Regions from separate parts of the Pseudarthrobacter raffinosi genome, predicted to be linked through region 2. Evidence: riboswitches for the same ligand, from Rfam matches in the RefSeq annotation. Region 2 holds a riboswitch; the other holds the start of a gene.
What was found. A riboswitch is a leader RNA that binds a small molecule or an ion and turns the genes downstream of it on or off. The one in region 2 is predicted to bind glycine.
Positions count from the first base shown of each region.

Region 1: linked by a shared signal. The riboswitch ahead of gcvP (aminomethyl-transferring glycine dehydrogenase) and the one ahead of gcvP (aminomethyl-transferring glycine dehydrogenase) in region 2 are both predicted to bind glycine.

Region 1 covers NZ_JAMXBG010000017.1:31,207-40,516, forward strand. The annotation lists gene NG697_RS15700 (amino acid ABC transporter ATP-binding protein) at 1-67, shown strand, start outside; gene NG697_RS15705 (hypothetical protein) at 192-623, shown strand; gene NG697_RS15710 (DsbA family protein) at 706-1,374, shown strand; gene NG697_RS15715 (helix-turn-helix domain-containing protein) at 1,418-2,725, opposite strand; gene NG697_RS15720 (NAD(P)/FAD-dependent oxidoreductase) at 2,903-4,693, shown strand; gene NG697_RS15725 (DUF8462 domain-containing protein) at 4,793-5,878, opposite strand; partial or broken gene NG697_RS15730 (helicase domain-containing protein) at 5,971-6,916, opposite strand; glycine riboswitch at 7,077-7,174, shown strand; gene gcvP (aminomethyl-transferring glycine dehydrogenase) at 7,334-9,310, shown strand, end outside.
Region 2 covers NZ_JAMXBG010000020.1:18,466-27,775, forward strand. The annotation lists gene NG697_RS17195 (MFS transporter) at 1-201, opposite strand, end outside; gene NG697_RS17200 (TetR/AcrR family transcriptional regulator) at 317-856, shown strand; glycine riboswitch at 1,037-1,134, shown strand; glycine riboswitch at 1,136-1,281, shown strand; gene gcvP (aminomethyl-transferring glycine dehydrogenase) at 1,321-4,191, shown strand; gene NG697_RS17210 (lipid II:glycine glycyltransferase FemX) at 4,379-5,452, shown strand; gene NG697_RS17215 (peptidoglycan bridge formation glycyltransferase FemA/FemB family protein) at 5,539-6,855, shown strand; gene NG697_RS17220 (threonine/serine exporter family protein) at 6,895-8,382, shown strand; gene NG697_RS17225 (siderophore-interacting protein) at 8,405-9,244, opposite strand; gene NG697_RS17230 (uracil-DNA glycosylase) at 9,259-9,310, opposite strand, start outside.

The DNA of each region.
Region 1 (9,310 bases), on a different contig from region 2:
GCCGCGCGACGTCATCGCCAATCCGCAGCAGGCCCGCACCCAGGAGTTCCTCTCCAAAGTTCTCTGACGGCTCAACCCAGGCGGTCCGGGCGTGATGTCCGAAGCGGATCATGCCCGGACCGGCATTGGTGCCTACGGTGAAGGATGATGTTGGTCTAGATTCGTGGAATGGGAACAGTTGGAGTGACGCAGTGACGAACCCCGGAGCGGACAACCAGGAGGAGGATCTGCTCGCGTTGACCATGAGCGTGGAGGACTGGCTGTTCATCGACGGGACCATTGACAACACCGTCGCCATTGCTGCCGTGGACGGCGCCGAGACCGTCGTCGGGCAGGGCCACGCGATCCGCGCGGCGGGCTGGGCGGCAACCCGCGCCCACCCGCGGAATAAGGACGGCTGGGGCGGCTGGCCGCCCACCGATGACGAGATTACCGTTGCGCTGCCGCCACCGGCGTGGCGGTTCGTCGTTGACGAGTTGTACAGGTGGGAGCGTGTGATGGCCGACGACGGCGCGGACGTGGGTGCCGTCAGCCCGGACGCGGGGAAGCCTGGGACGCGCGGCTTTGCGGTTGCGCACCGGCTGGTGGAGCGCCTCAGCGATGCGTCGCGCGAACCGGAGTAGCCGCAGGTCAAAACCGTCGGTGCGGTGGCGCTCTGGCTATGATTGAGGTACTGGGTTCTAAGCTGAGGGGGAACACTGGCCGATGAGTGCCGTCACTGTCGCGCGCAACGTCCGCGTCGCTATCTGGACCATTCTGGCGGTCCTCGTGGCTGTGGGTCTGATCTGGTTCGCCGTGTTTACCGCGAACAAACCCGCCACGCCCGTGCCCCCGGCGGCCGCTGATTCCCCGGTGGTGAGGGAAGACAGCCACCGGCTCACCAGCCCACCGGCCGAGAAAGCCCAGCTGGTTGAGTTTCTGGACTTCGAGTGCGAGGCCTGCCGCGCCGCCGAGCCTTTGGTGACGGAGCTGAAGGAGGACTACGGGGACCGGATCACGTTCGTCCTCCGCTACTTCCCCCTGCCCGGACACCCGAACTCCGGCACGGCAGCGCTCGCTGTCGAAGCCGCCGCGCGTCAGGGCCACTACGAACCGATGGTCACGAAGCTTTTCGCGACCCAGCCCGAGTGGGGCGAAAAGCAGGACTCCCAGGCCGCCCTCTTCCGGACCTACGCGGAAGGCCTCGGCCTCGACATGGCCCGGTTCGATCAGGATGTTGCCGCCGAGGACACCAAGGAACGGATCCGCCGGGACATCGCGGACGGAAAAGCCCTCGGTGTTACCGGCACCCCGACGTTCTTCCTGAACGGCGAAAAACTCGTCCTCAACACCGAAGCCCAGTTCCGGCAGTTGCTCGACGACGCCGTCCGGTAGCGGCTGTGGTTAGTGCCGTGCAACATCGGGGGCGGCGCCAAACTTAAGCCCGCAACTCCCGATCAATCCGGTCCATTCGGGCCCGCACCAACTGGAAACGCGCGTCCTCAGGACCGGTCAATCGTGCCAACGCGGAAGCGGCGGCGATGTCGCACGAGCCCATATCGCTGGCGCACCAGCGTGAGATCAGGTCGGCATCTCCGCTGGAACGGACCGAGGCCGCAACAGCCTCATTCAATTCGTCACGCATGAGCTCAACGGCCAGGTTATTCGAGCGGTTGAGCAGGCGGGCCGGGTACGCCGCCAACGCTTCGCCGAGGCGGCCGGCCCGCAAGTACCCGGCCACAGCGTCGGCGTCGGACACCACAGTCACGCCAGCGGCAAAACGGTACGGATTGGGCTCCACCACGGCACCCAACACCGCACGGATCCGGTGCATTTCCGTCCGAATTGTCGCGGCCGCTCCGTCCTCGCCGTGCAGCTGGTAGGCCAGCTCTTCGGCGCTCCAGCCCTGTGTTCGCGAGGCCAGCAACGCCAGTATTTCGGCTCGGCGCAGCGTGATCGGAACGCCACGGCCGCCGTCGAGCTCTGCTGTCGGCTTGTCGCCGAGCAGCCGCAGGAACAGCGTAGAGGCGGTGCCGGGACGGGAAAGTCCGACGGCGGCACGCGGACTCAGTTCCGCCGTCGGGCCTGCGGACCTCAACAGCTCCTCGGCCAGCCGCACGCCGCAACGCACCATCCGCAGGCTGTCCGGCGTCACGGTGTCGATCGGCCCCGAAACATCCAGCACGCCGACGATCTCCCCGCTGAAAGGGTCGCGGATCGGGGCGGCGGTGCAGGCCCAGTCGTGGTGGGTCCGCACCAGGTGCTCGGCCGAAAACAACTGGGCCGGGCCCCCGGTAATAAGCGCCTCGCTGATGGCATTGGTGCCGATGCCGGACTCGGACCAGTCGGCACCTTCCACAAACTCCAGTGAGTCGGCCTGCCGCAACGCTGACCCGCTGCCGACCCGCCACAGCACCTCGCCCAGATGGTCAGTGACGATCAGCAGGTGGCGGCCCGCGGCGGACTCATCGGCGAGCATCTGGGACAACGCCGGAACCACGGATGCCAGGCGGTGTCCGGCGCCCAAAGAACGGGCTTCAGAAACGTCATGCAGATGCACCGGACTGTGCTGCTCGGGGTTGATTCCCAGAGCCAGGGAGCGGCGCCACGACTCAAGCAATGACGGCGAAAACGCAGGATCCGGCGAGCCGGCCAGCGTGGCATCCTGCGCGCTGCGGAGCGTCCTGGCGTACTCCAGGGGAGAGGAGAAACGGAGCCCGGGATCAGGCGCCAACGCGTGCTGCATGCGTCTACTCCCAACTTGCCGTCGAATCGATCTGCCCGAAGACCCCGCAGGAAAGGGGGGAGGCCCGTGTAACCCGATTGTAACCCCCCGCGACATTTACTTGTGATGCGAGTCACCACCCGGTCGGCTGTTATGGAACCGGGCAATGACTCATCGTCAGCAATGGAAAGAGGAGACATGCCTGAGACCGCAAATGGCATAGCCGAGGCTTGGCTGGCGCAGTTCGACGACGCGCTGCGCAGCCACAACACCGAGGCAGCACTGGAATTGTTCGAGGACGAATCGTATTGGCGCGACTTCGTATCCTTCACCTGGAATCTCAAAACGCTCGAGGGCAAGGACCAGATCAGGAGCATGCTGGACGCCACCTTGGAGGACATTCAGCCGTCCAACTGGACCCTGGCCGAGGACGCCACCGGGGACGCTGCCGGTACAGAGGCCTGGGTCAACTTCGAGACCTCGCAGGCCCGCGGCTACGCTCATCTGCGCCTGCGCAACGGCAAGTGCTGGACCCTGCTTACCACCATGCAGGAGCTGAAGGGCTTCGAGGAAAAGAAGGGCGCCAATCGTGAGAAGGGCGTGGCCCACCACATCAGCAAGGGCCGCAAGTCCTGGCTGGAACTGAAGGAGGAGCAGGAAGCCAGGCTCGGCTACGAGGACCAGCCCTACACCGTGATCATCGGCGGCGGGCAGGGCGGGATCGGCCTCGGCGCCCGGCTGCGCCGGCTCGGCGTGCCCACCCTCATCATTGAGAAGAACGAAAAGCCCGGCGACTCCTGGCGCAACCGCTACAAGTCCCTGCACCTGCACGACCCCGTCTGGTACGACCACCTGCCGTACCTGAAGTTCCCGGAAGACTGGCCTGTGTTCGCGGCCAAGGACAAGATCGGCGACTGGCTGGAGCATTACACCCGCATCATGGAGCTGAACTACTGGTCCAGCACCGAATGCACCAACGCCCGCTACGACGAGGACGCCCAAGAATGGGTCGTCCAGGTCATCCGCGACGGCGCACCGGTCACCTTGCGTCCCAAACAGCTCGTCTTCGCCTTGGGCGTCTCCGGTTACCCCAACGTGCCAGCGTTCGACGGCGCCGAGTGCTTCCTGGGGGAGCAGTACCACTCCTCCAAGCACCCCGGTGGCGGCGACTGGACGGGCAAGAAGGCCGTGGTGATCGGGTCAAACAACTCGGCCCACGACATCTGCGCCGACCTCTGGGAGCACGGCGCCGACGTCACCATGATCCAGCGCTCGTCCACCCACATTGCCCGCAGTGAGTCCCTCATGGACCTGGCCCTCGGCGACCTCTACTCGGAGAAGGCGCTGGCCAACGGCGTCACCACGGAGAAGGCCGACCTCCTGTTCGCCTCGCTGCCGTACCGGATCCTCCCGGAGGCCCAGATCCCGGTCTATCAGGAGATGGCAAAGCGGGACGCCGGTTTCTACACCCAGCTCGAGGCTGCGGGTTTCGAGCTGGACTTCGGAGTGGACGGTTCGGGGCTGTTCCTGAAGTACCTGCGGCGTGGCTCCGGCTACTACATCGACGTCGGCGCCTCCCAGCTGATCATCGACGGCCGCGTGAAACTCGCCAACGGCCAGGTCAGCAAGATCACCGGCAACGCCGTGGTCATGGACAACGGCACCGAGCTGGAAGCCGACGTGATCATCTACGCCACCGGCTACGGTTCGATGAACGGCTGGCTCGCTGACCTTGTCTCACCCGAGGTGGCTGACAGGGTGGGCAAGTGCTGGGGTTTCGGCTCCGAAACGCCCAAGGACCCTGGCCCCTGGGAGGGCGAGCTGCGGAACATGTGGAAGCCCACCAACGTGGAGAACCTCTGGATCCATGGCGGCAACCTGCACCAGAGCCGGCACTATTCCAACTACCTGGCCCTGCAGCTCAAGGCCCGGCTGGAGGGGCTGCCCACACCGGTGTTTGAGCTCCAGGCATCGCACCACACCCGCTGATCACCACCCACCCGGGCGGGCGGCTGCGCCGACATGGCGCAGCCGTCTCTACGGCATCGAGATCAGGAGGATTCATCACGTGATAGGCCGTGGACGGCTCTACCCTCGAAGGTGTTGGCGCAGTCCGGGGATGGCAAAGTCGACCTTCCCGTAGCCGGCAGACTCGATCAGCCCGGCTGCGATGAGCCTGTTCCGGTACTTGGAGACCAGATTGGGTTTGGACTTGATGATGTTCCCGATCTGGGCAGCTGACGAAGGGCCATCCTGCTGGGCCATCGCATCGAGGAACTCGCGGTCCTTGTCAGAGATGTCCGAAAGTGCGGACTCGACAACAACCAGGGTGTTCCGTCGCAGCGCGGCCGCGATGGCGGCGCGGACGCCGCGCTGATCCAACGTCCAGCCCGACTTACCAGCCTCCATCCAGAGGTAATAGCCGACGAGCTGAATAAGGAACGGGTAGCCCTCTGTGGCCGCCGCCGCCTCGCTGATCAGCTCCGGGGAGACGCCGATGCCTCCTTCGCTGAAAAGTTCCTGGTAAGAGGCGGTGACTTCGGCGACGGCCGCTTCGTGCAGGTTGATCCTGTCGGCCCGCCGCAGGAAGGTGGCTACGCCTTCGTTAAGAAGATCAGACACGGCCGAGGGGAGGCCGGCGAAGATCAGGCCGATCGGCAGGCCGTCGCGAATGAAGTGTTGGACGTCGGCAGCCAACTGCGAGATTTCTGTCCGGTCGACGGCATGGATCTCGTCAATAGTGATGACTAAGCCCGTTCCCTTTGCGTCCAGCAGTCGCAGGAGTTCCTCGCCGGTCCGCCGCCAATCCGGAAAGCGTTCCTGCGGGAGTTGCGTGGTCAACCCGAACCCTGCGGCGGAGAAAGCCGTGATCTTCCGCGTCGGCGGACCGTCCCCGAACTCGTCTGCAAGTCGGAGCATGTCGTCGCCGATCTTTGCCAGGAATCCCGGATTGGCCGTTCGGGAGATCACGGCCCATCCGTGATCTCTGGCGATCGCCTCCGCGGCACCGAGCATTACGGTCTTGCCAATGCCCCGGGATCCCGTAATGATCGTGAGCAGCCCCGGAGCACCCGATCCCTGTTGCAAGCCGTATTCGAATTCGTCCAGCAGCCCGGCTCTGCCGATTAGGTCCGGAGGGGTGGCTCCGGCAGTGGGTTTGAAAGGATTCTGCACAGACGCCTCCGGGTGAAACTAGGTGAAAGTGGTGAAAGTGGTGAAACTTCGACCAGCCTAGCAGTCCGGGCTAATCGCCTGCTGGGCCGACATCAGGGGCTTGTGAGGATGACGAGCTGCCGGGTCGCCCGGGTCATCGCGACATAGCGGTCTACCGCTCCTTCGATGCCCGGACCGAAGCCCTCCGGGTCCACGAGGACCACCAGGTCGAACTCGAGCCCCTTCACCAGTTCCGGGGACAGCCACCTGGCGCGGGACGTCGCCAGGAACGGGCCGTGTCCCGCGTCAGTGGTGCTGATGACGCAGGCGGTCCCGTCGTCGTGCTCGGCGAGCCAGGTGTCGAGGATCGAGCCCAGCTGCAGTGTGGATCCGTGGACGACGGGAAGGCCGCTGCTCCGGATCGAGGTGGGCACGTTGGCGTCCGGGACGACGGCCCGGATGACCGGCTCGGCTTCTGCCATGACCTCTTCCGGCGTCCGGTAGTTGATGCTGAGGCTCGCCAGGTTCACGTTCGTCAATCCGACCCGTTCGAGCCGTTCCAGCCACGACTCGGCAAACCCGTGCCTGGCCTGGGCGCGGTCCCCCACGACGGTGAAGCTCCGGGACGGGCAGCGGAGCATCAACCACCCGGTCCATCAGCTCACACTCAGCGGCCAGGGCGGCGTCCTGCCGGCGCTTGCGGCGTGACGCCTCGGGGTCGCCGAGCCGTTGCCGGGCCGCGTCCAGGAGCGGCAGGTCGGACGTGGTCCAGGCGTGCGGGTCCTGGCGCTGCAGCTTCTGCACCTCGTCGGGACTGAGCCAGGGGGCGCACAGGCGCAGGTAGGCGGGCACCCGCCAGAGGTCCCCCACAAGCGCGCTGTAGTTGAGCGGCGGCCATGCCCTGCTGAACGCTTCGACCAATTCCGCGTTCCGCGCCAGCGCCCTGCGCAGCACGCCTTCGGGGAGGTCGCCGCCGTCGTGCTTGTCCTCCATGATGGTGAGCAGCTCCTCCCAGACCTCGTCGCGCGCCTCATTGTGCGGAGTGCCGGGATGACCCGATTTCCCATCGATTGCTCCGTAGGGGCCCTTAAGGGCTCCCAAAAGGGCCTTTACGGAGCAACCGATGGTGATGTGACGCCGTCGCCGGCGGAAATCTTGCACGCCGCCCGAAATCGGGCTAACCTGTGAGACGTGTCACTGACGAAGTGGCACATGCTTTTGATCTGCGGCGGGAGAGTCCTGCCGGTACGTTCAGCAGGCGCCGTAGGAGCAAATCCTCTCCGGGAATCTCTCAGGCCCACGTACCGCCGCGGTTAGGCAACTCTGGAAAGTAGTCCGGCAACGGGCTCACCGACGGTGCAAGCGTCACCCTGTAAAAGCAGGTGGCGCGGAAACTCTCAGGTCCAATACAGAGCGGGGAGGAACCCGAATCAATGTGGCGTACCCAGCGCGCCACCTGAATTATGGAGTTCCTTCATGACCATCCAGTCGTCCCCTTCCACCTTTGCCGATCGTCATATTGGTGCGCGCCGCCAGGCCGATATTGACGCCATGCTCAAGGCCGTTGGCTATGACAGCGTTGACGGCCTCGTGGACGTTGCCGTCCCCGACTCCATCCGCCAGGCCAAGCCGCTGGCCCTTAAGGACGCCCTCAGTGAGGTTGAGGTCCTTGCGGAGCTGCGGAAGCTCGCGGCGAAGAACAAGACGGCTGTCCAGATGATCGGCCAGGGTTACTACGACACGGTCACGCCTGCGGTGATCCGGCGGAACATCCTGGAGGCCCCGGCCTGGTACACCGCGTACACGCCGTACCAGCCGGAGATTTCGCAGGGCCGCCTGGAGGCGCTGCTGAACTTCCAGACCATGGTCCAGGACCTCGTTGGCCTGCCCATCGCCAACGCGTCGCTGCTGGATGAAGCCACCGCCGTGGCCGAGGCCGTCCTGATGATGCGCCGGGCGAACAAGAACAAGGAGGCCCGGGACGGCAAGACGGTCCTGGATGCCGATTGCCTGCCGCAGACCATCGCGATCGTGAAGGGCCGCGCCGAAGCCCTGGGCTTTGAGGTGGAGGTCGCTGACCTGTCCAAGGGCCTGCCCGACGGCGTTATCAACGGGATTGTGCTGCAGCAGCCGGGCGTCTCGGGCCGGGTCTTCAACCACGCCGACGTGATCGCTGCAGCCAAGGAGCGCGGCGCCCTCGTCACGGTCGCTGCCGACCTGTTGGCGCTGACGCTGATCACGCCTCCGGGGGAGCAGGGCGCGGACATCGCCGTCGGCTCGACCCAGCGTTTTGGTGTGCCGTTGTTCTTCGGCGGACCGCACGCGGCCTACATGGCGGTGGCGAAGGGCCTGGAGCGGTCCATGCCGGGCCGCCTCGTCGGAGTCTCCAAGGACGACGCCGGGACCCCCGCCTACCGTCTGGCGCTGCAGACCCGGGAGCAGCACATCCGCCGTGAGAAGGCCACGTCCAACATCTGCACCGCGCAGGCACTGCTGGCCATCGTTTCCTCGTTCTACGCCGTCTACCACGGCCCCGACGGTCTCAAGGCAATCGCCGAGCAGGTCCACCACAACGCCCGCACCCTGGCGACCACGCTGAAGGTCGCCGGCCGCGAACTGGTCACCGAGACCTTTTTCGACACAGTCACGGTCCGCGTCCCGGGCAAGGCCGGCAAGGTCATCGCCGCCGCCGAAGCACGTGGCATCAACCTGCGCCACATCGACGAGGACACCATCGGCGTCTCCGCTGATGAAACTACGACGACGGATGTCCTCTCCGCGATCGCCGTCGCCTTCGGTGCCGGTCCGGTTGTGGACGCGAAGGGCTTTGAACTGCCCGAATCGGTGCTCCGCACTTCCGAGTACCTGCAGCACCCCGTGTTTAACACGCACCGTTCCGAGACCCAGCTGCTGCGCTACATCCGCCGGCTGAGTGACCGCGACCTGGCCCTGGACCGCACCATGATCCCGCTGGGTTCCTGCACGATGAAGCTGAACGCCACGGCAGAGATGGAGGCCATTTCCTGGCCGGAGTTCGCCTCGATCCACCCGTTCGCCCCGGATTCCCAGACCGTGGGCTGGCGCGAACTCATCGGCGGGCTGGAAGCTGACCTCGCGGAAATCACCGGGTACGACCAGGTGTCCCTGCAGCCGAATGCCGGGTCCCAGGGCGAGCTCGCCGGCCTGCTGGCCATCCGCGGCTACCACCTATCCCGCGGCGATGACCAGCGCACGGTCTGCCTGATCCCGGCCTCGGCCCACGGCACCAACGCCGCCTCCGCTGTCCTGGCCGGCATGAAGGTTGTCGTTGTGGCAACGGCGCCTGACGGCAGCATCGACCACGCTGACCTGAATGCCAAGATCGAGGCCAACAAGGACGTCCTCTCGGCGATCATGATCACCTACCCCTCCACCCACGGCGTCTACGACGCCGACGTCACCGAAATCTGCGAC
Region 2 (9,310 bases):
AAGCACCAGGGGATAGGCGTCCACAATCCACAGCAGCTGGACTCCGGTGGTTTCCAGGCTGCTCGCGATGGCCGGAAGTGCAAACGTCAACGCAGTGTTGTCCACCGCAACCAGGAGCACCGGAAACATCAGCAGGGCCAGCGCGAGCCAGTCGCGCCAGGGCGCCTTGACGGGCCCTGACGGCCTGAGGTCGGCTGCCATGGTGGATGTGCTTCGGGTGTTCTGGTTGGACTGTGTGGACAACGTCATATCAATAACTATACCGTCCAGACGGTATAGTTAAGAAACGGGGCCCGGAGCGTGCATGATTGAAGCCATGGCCAGAAATCCCGTCGCACGCGATGCAGTCCTCGACGCTTTTGAAGAACTCCTGATCGATGTGGGGGAGCGGGCTGCCACTTTGGACGCGGTGGCCAGGCGGGCCGGCGTATCCAAGGGCGGGTTGCTCTACCACTTCCCCAACAAGGAAGCGCTGATCGCTGCGGTGCTGGAGCGGCTGGACCGACTGGCCGTCGAGGACCTCGCGCTGATGGCCGCAGCAGCCGAAGGTGCGGCGGCCTACTTCATCCGTTCCTCGCTCTGGTCCGACTCGCCTATGGACCGCTCCTTCGTGGCCGCCACCCGGCTGGCTGAAGTGGCCCATGAAGAGGCCCGCCGCCGCTTTGCCGCCATCCAGCAGCAATGGTTGGACCTGATCGCGGCCGACGTCGGCACGGCCGTGGCGAAAGCCGTGCTGTACATGGGGGACGGGCTGTATTTCAACGCCATGTGGGAAAGCGGTACCACCGGGGACAGCCGGGGCAGGCATGGAGACATTGAGGAGCTCCTCGCTGCCGTGGAGCGGCTTCGCGGCTGATTCTGCTCAATCATTCGGCCAGCCTTCTGGTGCAGCCCGCGTCCATCCGGGCGCGCTGGAGCTCCACACCGGAATGATTGAGCAGAATCCGCCGACCTCATTTGCCCGGTGGCCCGGGGCGTAGGAGAATTGGACCGCGTGGCGACCATCTGCGGCCGCCACAAAATCTGAATATGCCTTTGATCTGCGGCGGGAGAGTTCTGTTAGTAGGTACAACAGGCGCCGTAGGAGCAAATCCTCCCCAGGAATCTCTCAGGCCCACGTACCGCCGCGGCCAGGCAACTCTGGAAAGTGGCAGGCCGTCCGCCTGAAGCGTCCCGGATCACTCCGGAATGTCAGGACCGCTGTGCCCACCGACGGTGCAAGCGCAGCCTAGCGGAAGCAGGCTGCGCGGAAACTCTCAGGTCCCAGACAGAGTGGGGAGGAACCCGAGTCGATGTGGCGCACCCTGCGCCGCCTTAGTAATGGAGTTCCTTGTGAGTGTTAATTCGGCCTCGGCCACTTTCGTTGACCGGCATATTGGCGCCCGCCGCCAGGCCGATATCGACTCCATGCTCAAGGCCGTCGGCTACGGCACTGTGGACGCGCTGGTGGATACGGCCGTTCCCAACGGCATCCGGCAGGATGTGGCACTCCGCCTTAAGGACGCCCTCAGCGAGGTTGAGGTCCTTGCGGAGCTGCGGAAGCTCGCGGCGAAGAACAAGACGGCTGTCCAGATGATCGGCCAGGGTTACTACGACACCGTGACGCCCGCGGTCATCCGCCGGAACATCCTCGAGGCCCCGGCCTGGTACACCGCGTACACGCCGTACCAGCCGGAGATTTCGCAGGGCCGCCTGGAGGCGCTGCTGAACTTCCAGACCATGGTCCAGGACCTGGTGGGCCTGCCGATCGCGAACGCGTCGCTGCTGGATGAAGCCACCGCGGTGGCCGAGGCTGTGCTGATGATGCGCCGGGCGAACAAGAACAAGGAGGCCCGGGACGGCAAGACGGTCCTGGATGCCGATTGCCTGCCGCAGACCATCGCGATTGTGAAGGGCCGCGCCGAAGCCCTGGGCTTTGAGGTGGAGGTCGCTGACCTGTCCAAGGGCCTGCCCGACGGCGTTATCAACGGGATTGTGCTGCAGCAGCCGGGCGTCTCGGGCCGGGTCTTCAACCACGCCGACGTGATCGAGGCTGCCAAGGAGCGCGGCGCGCTCGTCACGGTCGCTGCCGACCTTTTGGCGCTGACGCTGATCACGCCTCCGGGGGAGCAGGGCGCGGACATCGCCGTCGGCTCGACCCAGCGTTTTGGTGTGCCGTTGTTCTTCGGCGGCCCGCACGCCGCCTACATGGCGGTGGCGAAGGGCCTGGAGCGGTCCATGCCGGGCCGCCTCGTCGGTGTCTCCAAGGACGACGCCGGGACCCCCGCGTACCGCCTGGCGCTGCAGACCCGTGAGCAGCACATCCGCCGTGAGAAGGCCACGTCCAACATCTGCACCGCGCAGGCACTGCTGGCCATCGTTTCCTCGTTCTACGCCGTGTACCACGGCCCCGACGGCCTCAAGGCAATCGCCGAGACCACCCACAGCCACGCTGCAACCATCGCCGCATCGCTCAAGGCGGCCGGCCTGGACGTTCTGCACACAAGCTTCTTCGATACCGTCACGGTTTCCGTGCCCGGCAAGGCTGCGGCCATTGTTGCCGCAGCGGAAGCCCAGGGCATCAACCTGCGCCACATCGACGGCGACACCATCGGCGTTTCCGCCGATGAAACCACAACCCCGGCCATCGTCGCCGGCGTGCTGGACGTCTTTGGTGCCGCCGCGGTGGACGCAACCGCCGGCACTGACACGGAGTTCGCGCTGGATGCCGCCGTCGAACGTTCCTCCGGTTACCTGCAGCACCCGGTGTTCAACACGCACCGTTCCGAGACCCAGCTGCTGCGCTACATCCGCAGGCTGAGCGACCGGGACCTGGCGCTGGACCGCACCATGATTCCGCTGGGTTCCTGCACCATGAAGCTGAACGCCACGGCAGAGATGGAAGCCATTTCCTGGCCGGAGTTCGCCTCGATCCACCCGTTCGCCCCGGATTCCCAGACCGTGGGCTGGCGCGAACTCATCACCGATCTCGAAGACCAGCTGACCGAGATCACGGGCTACGACCAGGTGTCCCTGCAGCCGAATGCCGGGTCCCAGGGCGAGCTCGCCGGCCTGCTGGCCATCCGCGGCTACCACCTGTCCCGCGGCGATGACCAGCGCACGGTCTGCCTGATTCCGGCTTCGGCGCACGGCACTAACGCCGCCTCCGCTGTCCTGGCGGGCATGAGGGTCGTTGTGGTTGCCACCGCCGCGGACGGCAGCATCGACCACGCTGACCTGAATGCCAAGATCGAGGCGAACAAGGACGCCCTTTCGGCGATCATGATCACCTACCCGTCCACGCACGGTGTCTACGACGCCGATGTCCGTGAGGTGTGCGATTCGGTGCACGCTGCAGGCGGCCAGGTTTATGTGGACGGCGCCAACCTGAACGCGCTCGTTGGCCTGGCGCAGCCGGGCAAGTTCGGCGGCGACGTCTCGCACCTGAACCTGCACAAGACTTTCTGCATCCCGCATGGCGGCGGCGGACCCGGCGTTGGCCCGGTCGCGGCGAAGGCCCACCTGGCGCCGTTTATGCCGGGTAACGCAGCCACGTGGACCGAAGGCAATGACGTCCCGATCTCTGCCTCACGGTTCGGTTCTGCCGGTGTCCTGCCCATCTCCTGGGCGTATGTGAAGCTGATGGGTGGCGAGGGCCTGACCGAGGCCACGAAGTCGGCGCTGCTGGCGGCGAACTACGTGGCGGCCCGCCTGAATGAGTACTTCCCGGTTCTCTACACCGGCGAGGGTGGGCTGGTGGCGCACGAGTGCATCCTGGACCTCCGCGGGCTGACGGCGAAGACCGGCGTCACCGCGGAGGACGTGGCCAAGCGCCTCATCGACTACGGTTTCCACGCCCCCACCCTCGCGTTCCCGGTGGCGGGCACGCTGATGGTGGAGCCCACCGAGTCCGAGGACCTGGTGGAGATCGACCGGTTCATCGACGCGATGATCACCATCCGCAAGGAAATCGACCAGGTGGCCAACGGCGACTTCACTGTCGAGAACAGCCCGCTGCGCCACGCACCCCACACCGCGTCCGCCGTCGTATCTTCCGACTGGACCCGTCAGTACCCGCGTGAGCAGGCCGCCTTCCCCGTCCACCACCTCAAGCAGGACAAGTACTTCCCGCCCGTCGGCCGCATCGACGGCGCAGCCGGGGACCGCAACCTGATCTGCTCCTGCCCGCCGCTCTCCGAGTTCGAAGACTAGAGTCCGGGCCCGGCAGACCGGAGTTTTCACGCGTGCTGCGCCCCACCGGCTCCCTAACCTCGCAAGCTCGGCCAGGGAACCCTGCCGGCGTGGGCCCAGAGCAGGCAGAGGATGCCGGGGACCTGCCGCCCCAACCGGAGGCTTTAGACTTGTGGCTACGCAACCCCTGAGATTGGACACGGCCCCCTTGCGAGAATTCACCGCCCGCTTTGCCACAGCGGAGGAAATTGAGAACTGGGACAAGCACGTCACGGCCAACCCGAACGGCGGCAACATGTTGCAGTCCGCTGCCTACGCGTCCGTGAAGAACGGCAGCGGCTGGACCGCCCGTTTCCTGGTCCTGGAGTCTGCCGGGACTGCCAGCTACAACCTGGTGCTGGAGAAGAAATTCCCGGTGCTGGGCCGCCTGTGGTACCTGATCAAAGGTCCTGACCTGGGTGCCGTCGAGGACCTGAAGCCGGTCTTGGACGCGTGCGCTGTATTCGCCCGGAGCCGGAAGCTCAATGTCTTCACCATCAAGATTGAACCGGACATCGTGAGCACCCCGGAAGCCCGGGCACAGCTCGCCGCCGCCGGCCTGGTGAAGGCCCCTAACATCCAGTCCAATGACTCCACGGCGCTCCTGGACATCGCGGCACCGGAGAACGAGGTGTTCCGGTCCATCTCCTCCCGCGCCCGCAACGCGATCCGCCGGGCAGAGCGCGAAGGCTGCGCCGTGGTGCAGCAGGAGCCAGGCCCGGAAACGTACCGGGCGCTGTATGACCTAATGGCGGACACCGTCAACGCCAAGGGTTCCATGCCGTTGCGCAGCCTCGAGTACTACACTCAGTTCTGGGACGAATTCTGCACGCGCGGCCAGGGCAGCTTCTTCTTCGTTTACGAAGACGGCAAACCCAGTGTGGGCGCCTTTGTGATCAACTACGGATCCAAGGCAACCTACAAGGACGGCGGCTCCACGCAGAACAGGAAGCAGTACGGCGATTCGCACCTGGTCCAGTGGCAGGCCATCCGGAGAATGCAGGAACTCGGCTGCACCGAGTACGACTTCTGCGGCACGCCGCCCTCCGGCCTGATCAAGGACAAGACCCACCACCTGTACGGCATGGGCATGTTCAAAACGAGCTTCACTAAGATGGTGACGGACTTCGTCGGCTGCTACGACTACGTGCTGTCGCCCGTCAGGCACACCCTGTGGGTCAAGGGCGCGGAACGGGTCTTCCGCCGGCTTGAAACCGCACGCACCGGCCAGCAGTTCTACTGACCGCCCACCAGCCACTCTCACCATCCACACCACGAAGGCCAGCGCCTGCCCCAGTCGGCAGCCCAGCCATAGATGAGGTTATTTCCGTGAATCCAACCAAGGCCGGAGCCGGACTCGAGCTCAGCGTCCTCAGCGATGCCGAGTTTGAGTCCTTCTCCCTCAAGCATCCGCAAAACAACTTCATCCAGTCCGCTGACTTCACCCGTTTCCAGCGTGCCCGCGGTCAGTCAGTGGAACTGTTCGGTGTAAGGCGCGACGGCGACCTGGTCGCTGCCGGGAAACTGAACTTCACCACCAACCGCTGGGGCTACAAGGTGTGCGAGTGCGCCAAGGGCCCCCTCCTGGACTACACAGACTCCGCACTGGTGCGTGACGTCGTCGGACTCCTTAAGGAACGCGCCGCGGAACGCAAGGCTGCCGAACTCCGGATTTCCCCGAACCTGACGTACATCGCCCGCGATGCCGACGGCGCCGAACACCCCGAGATCGTGGACAACAGGCCGCTCGTGGCGGAACTGGCGGGCCTGGGTCTTGAACACCAAGGCTCGGACATGAACTTCACCAACGTGAACTGGATGTTCATCAAGCAGCTCGACGGCATCACGGACGCCGAGGAGCTCATCATGGGCACCAGCTACCGGACACGGAAGGCCATCCGGAAGGCTGAAAAGAACGGCGTGTTCCTGGAGCAGGCCACCCTTGAGACCCTCGACGAGTTCTACTATGCGCTGAGCACGGCGGGGGACGAGAGGGGCTTCTTCTATCGGGAACGCGAATACTACGACCAGCTCCTGCGGACCACCTCGGCCGAGTTCACCAAACTCATGATGGCCAAGATCGACATCCCCGCGTACCGGAAGTCCATCACCGAACGGCTGGAAGCGGAATCCGCGTCCGCAGCCGAACTCCGCCGTGAAGTGGAAGAGACCGGCAGCAAAAAGAAGGCCAACCGCCTCAAAGTGGTCCAGGACCTCGTGGACAGCTACGAGCGCAGCCTCAAGGACATCGAGCGGTTCCCGGACTCGGTGGGAGTGGCAACAGTAGCCGCCATCCACTTCGTCTGCTTCGGCGACGAGGTGGTCTGCGTCATCGGCGGCACCAAGCAGGACTACATCTACTTCAACGGCGCCACCTCGCTGTACTGGGGGATGCTGCTGCACGCGCTGGACAAGGGCTACTCGCGCTACAACTTCTACGGCACCTTCGGCATCCAGGGAGAGGACGAAGAAGGCCACGGCGGCTACGAGTTCAAGAAGGGCTTCGGCGGCGACGTGGTCCAGCTGCTGGGTGACTTCGTGATGCCGGTGCGGCCGGTAGCCTTCCAGGCCAACCGCCTGTTCCGAGCGGCCATCGCGGCGGCGCGCACCCTGCTGGGCAAACTGCCACTGAAGCGCCAGGCCTAACACCAAACCACGAACTGCCAGAAAGGGAGGAGCACCAAGGTGAACGATCGACCTGAAAACCCAAGGCGCAGGCCTCCCACCGACGGTCTGCCCAAAACAGAGCCTCTCACCCCCTCCCAAATCCACCAGGATGCGGCGGCGAAGAGGATGCTGCGGCGCCTGGTGCGGGGGGAGAACCCGCCGACGGCGCCACTGAGCATTGTGGACAGGCTCGCCGGAAGCCCCTACGCCAACCCCATGATCCAGGTGGGAGGCGTGGACACGTCCGCACGCAAGACCCTGGACTTTTCCCTGCACCTGGCCGAGACCATGTTCCGGTACGGGGCAGGAGCCCTGGAAGTGGAGACGAGCATTATTGCCGTCACCGCGGCGCTGGGGCTGAAAAACATCGAAGTGGACATCACCAACCAGTCGGTGGCCATCAACTATGCGCCCAAGGACCAGACGCCCATCTCGCTGCTTCGGGTTGTGCGGTCCTGGACCAACAACTATGCCGGGCTGGCCAAAGTACACCGGCTGGTGACGGACATCGTGGCCGGGGGAGTGGGGCGCGATGAAGCCATCCGCCGGCTGGACGAGGCCATCACCAGCCCCAAACCGTTCCCGCGCTGGATGGTCACCATAGCGTTCGGCGTGTTCGCCGCAGTCTTTGTGGGTGTGCTCGGCGGCGGGCCGGTGTCCTCGGGCATTGCCTTCGTGGCCAACATCGGTGTCAGCCTGCTCGCCCGCCAGCTGGGCCGGTGGCGGGTTCCGGACTTCTTTACGACGGCGGCATGCTCCTTCGGCGTTACACTCACCGCGCTGCTGTTGTGGCGCTTTGAACTCACCAACGCCCCGGCGATTGTGGTGGTGGGCGGCATCCTCCTGCTGCTGCCCACCGGGCGCCTGGTCTCCTCGGTCCAGGATGCCATCAACGGGTTCCCCGTGACCGCAGCGGGCCGGTTTCTGTCCACCTTGCTGACCTTTGGTGCGATTGTGGCCGGGATCGCGGTGGCCTTTGTGGTGGGCGCGATGACCGGAATGCAGCCCATTAGCGTTACCCAGACATTCCCGCCAGCCTACGACCTCTGGGTCCTGGTGATCTTTATTGCCGTCGCCGTGATGGCCATCGGCGTGACGGAGCAGACCTCCTGGGAGCTGCTGCTGCCTACCGCGGGCGTGGGCGTCGTGGGCTACCTTGTGCTGCTGGGTGCCGCGTCCCTCGGCGTCGGTGACCGGTTCTCCCCGGCGCTCGCCGCCGTTGTGATTGGCCTGCTGGCGCGGGTGGTGGCGTTGAAGATGGGCGCACCGCAGCTGGTGGTGGCCGTCCCGGCGGCCCTGATCCTGCTGCCCGGGCTGACCATTTTCCGCTCGATGTATGTGCTGACCATCGAGGAATCCGAAATCCTCCTCGGCGCTGGCGGCATGCTCAACGCCGGCGCGATCGTCCTGGGCACAGCGGCCGGCATTGTCCTCGGCGACACCCTGGCCCGGCCGTTGACGGGCAGCCTGGCCAGCAACGAACGGCGACGCGCCCGGCGCCGCTAGGTACAGCTCAGATCTTCCCTGCTTAGATCTTCCCCATGGGCAGTTTCTTCTCCGCCTGAAAGTCGTCCTCCACCCGGCCCTGGGCCCAGTAGCCGGACAGCGAAACCTGGCTCCGTTCCAGGCCGCGCTGGACGAAAAACACGTCCCGCAGGCTCTTCATGTAGCCGCGCTCGCCATGGGCAAAAACGTCAACGCGGCCAGTGGGCCATTCGGCGTCGGCCACCGCTGAGACGAGGAGGTCCCCGGCGCCTGCCGGCGCGCCGTGGCGGCGCAGCCAGGTCACCTTAACGCCCGCCGGGGACGCGAGGGGCTGGATGTCGGCGTCGCTGTCCACCTCGATATACGCCAGGCCTGTCGCTTCCGCCGGCAGCGATTCGATGGCGGCGGCGATCGCAGGAAGTGCGGCTTCATCGCCGGCAAAGAGGTACCAGTCAGCGTCAGGCGCCGGGTTGTAGGCGCCGCCCGGGCCGGTGAAGGTGAAGGTGTCCCCGGGCTTGGCGGCAGCCGCCCAAGGGCCGGCCAGCCCTTCGTCGCCGTGGATCACAAAGTCGATGGCGAGTTCCTGGGCCTCGGTGTCCACCCAGCGGACCGTGTAGGTGCGGGTGAAGGGCCACTGCTCGCGGGGCATGGTTTCGCGGATGGTCCACAGGTCCAGGGGCTGGGCATAGTCAACGCCGGGCTGCGGGAAGACGATTTTGATGTAGCGGTCCACGAAGGTGTTGTTCACGTAGGCGGCAAAACCTTCGCCGCCGGCCACGATCCTGACCATGTATGGCGAGAGTTCTTCCCGTCGGATGACCGTGAGATCGATCTGCGGACGTGTTTTTTTCGTGGCGTTGGTGGCGGCCGGAAGAGTGCTCATAAGGCAAGCCTAAGCTAAGGGACCGGAGGGAGTTCCCAGGTTACGCCAGGGCATCCCTGGTCCTGC